3 regions of the Ruegeria sp. BI12 genome follow, and region 1 is predicted to be linked to each of the others. Evidence: riboswitches for the same ligand, from Rfam matches in the RefSeq annotation. Region 1 holds a riboswitch; each other region holds the start of a gene.
The links. A riboswitch is a leader RNA that binds a small molecule or an ion and turns the genes downstream of it on or off. The one in region 1 is predicted to bind cobalamin.

Region 1 (2,260 bases):
GCCGCTGATCAGTGCCGCGCACCAGAGTGTTTTCTTCATGTTGGGTTCCCTAATTTGAGATAGTGGTTCTTCGAATATCCAGTGCCGGGATCACACGGCCTTCGTGTTGAAAGCTCAGGTAATCGACACCAAACGTTTCACGGACCCTTTCGGGTGTCAGCACCTCGTGCACCGGCCCGAAACCAGTAAGGCGCGTGGACTTCATTAAAGCGACGTGAGTGGCGAATTCCGGTATCATGACCAGGTCATGGACAATCATGACCACCGTTATGCCAAGCTCTGCCACCAGCGATAGCATCCGTCCCTTGGCGTCAGGGTCCAGGTGGTTCGTCGGTTCATCCAGAAACAACAGGGAAGGGTTTTGGGCCAACGCCCGCGCAATATGCGCACGCTGACGTTCCCCTCCCGACAATACTGCCATCCGTTTGTCGGCGAGCGCGTCCAGACTGGTCAGGTTCAGGATGCGATCCAGTTCCAAAGAATGGTCTGCGGCAGATCGATCAGCATGGATCGGGATTTGTCCAAGGGCCACATAGTCGCGCAGAAACAAGCGCCCGTCAGGAGACTCCTGCTGGCTGACCACGGCAATCATTCGGGCTCGGTCCATAGCCGAAAGCTGTCGAAGGCTGCGTCCCTTTACCAGAACGTCCCCCAGCACGATCTCTTCGGCACCGCACAATAGATTCAGCAACGTTGTCTTGCCCGCGCCGTTAGGGCCGGCAATTGCCAGAATAGCCCCCTCATCCAAATCGAAATTGACGTCTTTGAGCAAAACGTCGCCGTTCAGGGCGTAATACTCCAGCGCGCGCGCCTCCAGAAAGGTCCCGCAAGTCATGCGCTGGCCTCCAGCTTGAGCGGCGGAAGGCGCGATAGGGTTTTTTCAAGAAGGGCGGGGGGGCGATTTGTTGCGTCGGTCCAGCCGTCGTCGCTGTTGTGGTACTGATGCGCAAATTCGACCAATGCGTCCACATCCTGATCCGATTGTATATCACCGAATAGGTACTGCGCCTTGTCTAATGCTTGAAACCCGACCGTCGTGGGTCGGCTGCAACCGGCCATGCAGGAGACATTACGGATGCCAAAGCTGGTTGGAAGCTTGGCTTCCAGCGCATCTCGCAGTGAAGCTGCCCGGTCAGAGCCTTCGCAGGTTTCGCAAATCAGAAGAAAATGATCAGGATTGTTCGGCATGGCCCACTCCGCTTGTGGCCAAGCGCGAACAGAAGGTGCCAGTAATGTCATCACGTCCAGGACGTGTCATAGAGCCTCCTTCCAGGACGCCCCGCCCCGGGTTGGTTGAATATTGGATGGTAGGTCTCCTGACTTGCGGGTCGTAGCTTGGCCATCCTTCCCGACCTATTAGGGTCAGTGGATAATTGGCGTCGCTCACCGCTTACAGTTGCGGGGGCAGTCACGGACTTGGTGCCGGTTGGCAACCTCACCGTATTCCCTTTTCATCCCTCGGCGAACCAGAGGGAACCATCAGGGCTGATGCTTGCCCGAGTTCCGATTTTGGGTCAAGCGATAATCCGCACCTCCCCGCGCGACTTTGCTGCCATTTTGCCATTTGTCTTTCGGCGACATACCGACTACGCTGCGTCGCAGAAATGACAGCAACAAGATGGGCGGATCTCGCCTCGAAAGGCCCAGAATCCAAACGCTTGGAACGACGAAAGCGCATTCGAACACAAAACCGGACGAGATGAAAATTCAGGAAAACCGAACTTATTCTCAACTGAAAGTGGGCGACAAAGCACAGGTTACCCGATTGTGCACCGTGGACGATTTGTACGCGTTTGCGTCGGCCTCGGGCGACCACAACCCTTTGCATTTGGCGGCCTATGACGGAGACGGAGATGGGCAGCCAGAGGCTGTCGCGCCCGCGTTGTGGCCAGCGGGTTTGGTGGCTGCGGTTATCGGGAACATCTTGCCGGGGGCTGGTACGCAAACACGTCGGGCAGATCTGAGTTTTCATGCGGCGGTTTTGGCAGGTCAAGAACTGACGGCCTTTGTTTCCATAATCGAAAAGCGCGAAGATGGCGACGTGACGTGCTCGACCGAGGTGCGCCGGGTCAACGACAATGCATTGATCCTGAGCGGTACGGTACAGGTCACGCCACCGCCACGGCATTTGACATTCGATTCGGTTGAGGTCCCGGGGCTAATCGTTCAGCGGCACCGGCACTTTGATGCCCTGTTAGAAAAGGCCCGGCCACTGGATCCAATGCCGACGGCTGTCGTCGCCCCAGAAGAGCCGAAATCG
Region 2 (2,260 bases), on a different contig from region 1:
GAAGGCTTGCGCGATCCGGTCCGCCTCGAACGCGTTTTTCAGCGTGCGCACCATTGCGTCCTGTCCAACCAGATCTGCAAAGGTTTCGGGGCGGTACTTGCGGGCAAGAACCTGATAGGCGGGGCTGGGCGTTTCGGTCATGTCTGCTCTGTCGGATTCGTGTCAGAAACGCAGCGTAGAGACCCGCGCCGCTCGCGTCCACAGCAGGCTTTGAGTAATTTCGGTTTGGACTGCTTCTGCAGTCAGTTTACACCGGCACTCATGGTCGGGCGGGCCGAAGACAAAAGGAGCGCGAGCGTTGGCAAAATTTGCAATATACCCGCTATGCGTTGGTTCGGGCATCTTGGCATTGTCCCCACTGCCGGGTGGCGACGGCGGATATGCGGAGGATTTGACGGTGATATACGACTGGAACCCCAATCTGGTTGTATCCATGACCACTGAGGCCGAGATGCAGCGGCTGGGTGCAGAGGGCTTGGGTCAGGATGTTCAAAGCAAGTCCGCGATCTGGATGCATCTTCCTATCGAGGATTTTGGTACGCCTCCATCGAAAGTCGAAGCTCTTTGGCCGAAGGTAAGCGCAACCGCGCGACAAATACTGTCCGACGGGGGACGTGTGCTGGTGCATTGCCGGGGCGGCTGTGGTCGATCGGGGATGGTCGTGCTGAGGCTTATGATAGAAAGCGGCGAAGACGCAAACCAGGCATTAGACCGGTTGCGCTTGGCCCGACCATGCGCGGTGGAAACGGATCAACAAATGGCCTGGGCCATGAAGCAGGCCCAGGGCAACCGGTGAATCAAAATCAGGCTGTTGCCTGCTGCACAATGTGCTGTGACGCCCGCGGCGCAAGAGCCGATGCCTCGAGCATTGCGCAAGGCAAAGTGGTCAATACACCTGTTGGCAGCGTGGCGAATTCAGTGCTGAACATCATATCGGCGTAATCGTCCAACATATCTGCCGAGTCGTCTGCGTTCGCGCCGCAATAGACCCTGATCCGGGACGGGCTGGCGCGAAACCGAGCCGTGCAGCCCTCGCCGCAATGGGTCAGTTCGCTGGAACCGTCCACCTCGAATGTGCTCGTTGTTACCGGTTGTGCTGTTGATATTGCGTCAGTCAGAGCCCGCGCCATTCGTGCCAATGCCGGACAGGTCTTACCCGTTTTCTGGCAAAGCGTGGCAGTGAACTCATGGGTCGTTGTCTTCCAGATCATAATGCGCCCTCCGCGCGGTAGGCGGGGGACGTGGAACAGGTATTTCAGTCAACTGAAGACCTGCCCGGACACCCCGCCCGAGTTTCGGTTTTTTCTTTGATGGCAGGTCTCCTGACTTGCGGGTCATCGCTTTGCCGACCTTCCCAGTCTTTCGACCAGTGGTGTTTCGGCATTGCTCACCGCTTACAGTTGCGGGGGCAGTCGCGGCCTTGGTCCGCTCCGGCATCGCCGGGTTGGACCGCACCGTGTTCCCTTTTCATCCCGTCCCAATATAAGGACGAGAACCATCACGTAATCGCTAGCGGGTGTGGGTGGCTTGAGTCAAGCGGGCTGTTTCCCGTCGTTCAAAAGGACGCATGGTCACTTTGAAAATCTGTTGACTTTATCCGGGCAAAAGCGCCGATATGCCATATGTGAACCGAATAGTTCAGATGCATGCGAGGACGCCATGTTGGACAACACTCCGGCCGTATTGACCGAGGATTTTGCGTTTCCTGCCGGGAAGTCTGATCTTTCCGCGCGGTTGTACATGCCCGCGTATGCGCCAGACGTGGCGGTTGTGATCCACGGAGCAACTGGCGTTCCGCGCGACTATTATCAGCATTTTGCACAGTGGCTGGCGGCGGAACACGGCATGGCTTGCCTGACCTATGACTATCGAGACTTTGGTCACTCGCGGCGTGGGCATCTGCGCGATTCGCGGGCCACGATGGCCGACTGGGCGCTGATCGACATGCCTGCAGCGCGGGCTGAAATGCGACGCAGATTTCCGGCCGCTCAGCAGTGGAGCATTGGCCACTCGGTCGGCGGAATGCTGGGACCAATTCAGCCGGATATCGACCAGATCGACAGGATGATTTGTGTCTGCTCTGGGCTGGTGACGCTATCCGACCACCCCTGGCCTTACCGCGCGCTGGCGACAATGTTCTGGTACGGCCACCCGCCATTACTGGTAAAGGTGCTGGGATACCTGCCGGGCAAGGCGCTTGGGTTCGGCTCGGACCTTCCCGCAGACGTCTATTGGCAATGGCGCAAATGGTGCACCAATG
Region 3 (2,260 bases), on a different contig from region 1:
TCATTGGATCGCTCGTTTTGTTCCCTTGGGTGATCGAGTTCTGCCACATCCTTGAAAAACCGGCAACGGCCCAGGCACGGAAATTTACTAATCTTCACAGGATACAACGTCGCAACCAAAGGCCAAGTTTGCACCCTGCTCCGAAAATTGCGTTTCCCCCTCTGGACGCTACTGTCGAAAGCTGCTAAAACGCCTGTCACACCACGACAAGTATTTGATTTTACTTGAAAAGGCGAGTTGGCGGAGTGGTGACGCAGCGGATTGCAAATCCGTGTACACCGGTTCGATTCCGGTACTCGCCTCCATTTTCTTCCTCGTATGGCACCCTGTGCTTTGCCTCCGAAATTTCAGGCGTTTACAGTTGGGTACCAGTTGCCTCTTGGACTCCGGAACCACGTTTATTTCAGCATTGAAGTCTGGGGAAGTCTGGGACGGCATGCCGAAGCGGCTTGAGGAGGCTGCCAACCATGCCAGATCGACGCTTGTGAACGCGCACAGACTGGACATGACGCACTGTGCGTCGGGCGTTGAAGGTCACGCTTTGCCTCCGTTGCGTTCCTATGCGCCTGCCGCAGTTATCGCTCAGATGCTGGCACAAAATGCGATTGTTGCGATTGCAGGTCCCGCGATTCCATTCGTGAACTAAACCGACTTGATTGTCGGGCGCTAAGACGCTCAATCATCTGCGGCGGCGGAGCGGTTTTGATCTTGTCTGCATGATCGGCTTGTCTCGGATGCCGCTGACTGACATCGGCACGTCGCTTTTCTGACGTGAAGGGTTTTCACCCACCTCTCATGCTTGACAAGCCCCCTGCCCGTGCCGCATGTCGCAGGCGTTGGTGTCCATCCTCGGATGGATGAAAAGGGAATGTGCCAGCGATGTCATCGCCAAGCGCAGCCGCCCCCGCGACCGTGACCGGAGAGGGTGCCCAAAGCCACTGGCCCAATAGGCCGGGAAGGCGGGACATCCGACAGAGACCGCCTCTGACATCCGCAAGCCGGGAGACCTGCCAGCACCCGAAGTTGAAACCGGGCGGGGTGTTCCGGTGTCGGGTCCATGTCGCACACGTGGCCCGCATGAAACCCCGTCCCCCGTATAAAGGATGAGGGGGATGAGAGACGTGACCGAGACCACACCAGTCGAATTACTGGTCTGCACGACATGCCGTCGCGGGCTGCCCATCGAAGATGACGCCAAGCGACCCGGTACTTTGCTGCACAAAGCTCTGGAACAGGCTGGCTTGCCTGACGGCGTGGACCTGAAGCCGGTGGAATGCCTGTCGAACTGTGATCAGGGATGTTCGATCGTTTTACGTGGTGGCCCGTCCCGCTGGACGTTCGTTTATGAAAACCTCGACGAGTCCGACCACGTTGAAACCATCGTTGAAGGCGTCACCAAATATCTGGCCGCCGAAGACGGTCTGGTGAAATGGCGTGAGCGCCCCGAACATTTCCGCAAAAACTGTGCGGCCCGCATTCCCCCGATTGGAGCCCTGAAATGAGCAATCTCGAAAAACTTCCCGTCACCGTGATCACCGGCTTTCTGGGCTCGGGCAAGACCACGCTGGTCAAGCACTTGATGCAGAACCCGCAGGGCAAACGCCTGGCCGTGGTCGTCAACGAATTCGGTGACGTTGGCGTGGATGGCGACATCCTGAAATCCTGCGCCATCCCCGATTGCCCGGCGGAGAACATCATGGAACTGGCCAATGGCTGCATCTGCTGCACCGTGGCGGATGATTTCATCCCGACCATCGAAGCGCTTATGGCGCTGGAGCCGCGCCCCGATCACATTCTGATCGAAACCTCCGGCCTCGCGCTGCCCAAGCCGCTGCTGAAGGCATTCGACTGGCCTGATATCCGCTCCAAGATCACCGTTGATGGTGTGATCGCTCTGGCAGATGCCGAAGCCGTGGCTGCAGGACGCTTTGCTCCGAATGTCGAAGCCGTGGACGCCCAGCGCCTGGCGGACGACTCGATCGACCACGAAACGCCCCTGTCCGAGGTGTTCGAGGATCAGATTTCGTGCGCCGACATCATCCTGCTGACCAAGCCTGACCTAGCCGGCCCGGACGGTGTGGCGAAGGCCAAAGAAGTGATCGCAGCCGAGGCTCCACGCCCGCTGCCCGTCGTCGAAGTCGCCGAAGGTGCCGTTGACGTGCGCGTTGTGCTGGGTCTTGAGGCAGCCGCCGAGGATGACATGGACGCGCGGCCAAGCCATCACGATGGTCACCATGATCACGAACATGACGATTTCGAA

Region 2: linked by a shared signal. The riboswitch ahead of ACR0AK_RS00780 (hypothetical protein) and the one ahead of ACR0AK_RS15670 (DUF1636 family protein) in region 1 are both predicted to bind cobalamin.
Region 3: linked by a shared signal. The riboswitch ahead of ACR0AK_RS04410 (DUF1636 family protein) and the one ahead of ACR0AK_RS15670 (DUF1636 family protein) in region 1 are both predicted to bind cobalamin.

The regions. Positions count from the first base shown of each region.
Region 1 is NZ_JBQFSL010000002.1:529,979-532,238, forward strand. It holds gene ACR0AK_RS15660 (ABC transporter substrate-binding protein) at 1-39, opposite strand, end outside; gene ACR0AK_RS15665 (ABC transporter ATP-binding protein) at 50-835, opposite strand; gene ACR0AK_RS15670 (DUF1636 family protein) at 832-1,188, opposite strand; cobalamin riboswitch at 1,290-1,496, opposite strand; gene ACR0AK_RS15675 (bifunctional enoyl-CoA hydratase/phosphate acetyltransferase) at 1,700-2,260, shown strand, end outside.
Region 2 is NZ_JBQFSL010000001.1:146,341-148,600, forward strand. It holds gene ACR0AK_RS00770 (DNA polymerase III subunit gamma/tau) at 1-141, opposite strand, end outside; gene ACR0AK_RS00775 (protein-tyrosine phosphatase family protein) at 344-796, shown strand; gene ACR0AK_RS00780 (hypothetical protein) at 804-1,211, opposite strand; cobalamin riboswitch at 1,296-1,515, opposite strand; gene ACR0AK_RS00785 (alpha/beta hydrolase family protein) at 1,660-2,260, shown strand, end outside.
Region 3 is NZ_JBQFSL010000001.1:848,461-850,720, reverse strand. It holds gene ACR0AK_RS04425 (protein-L-isoaspartate O-methyltransferase family protein) at 1-4, opposite strand, end outside; tRNA gene ACR0AK_RS04420 (tRNA-Cys) at 232-305, shown strand; gene ACR0AK_RS04415 (hypothetical protein) at 437-646, shown strand; cobalamin riboswitch at 821-1,029, shown strand; gene ACR0AK_RS04410 (DUF1636 family protein) at 1,113-1,502, shown strand; gene cobW (cobalamin biosynthesis protein CobW) at 1,499-2,260, shown strand, end outside.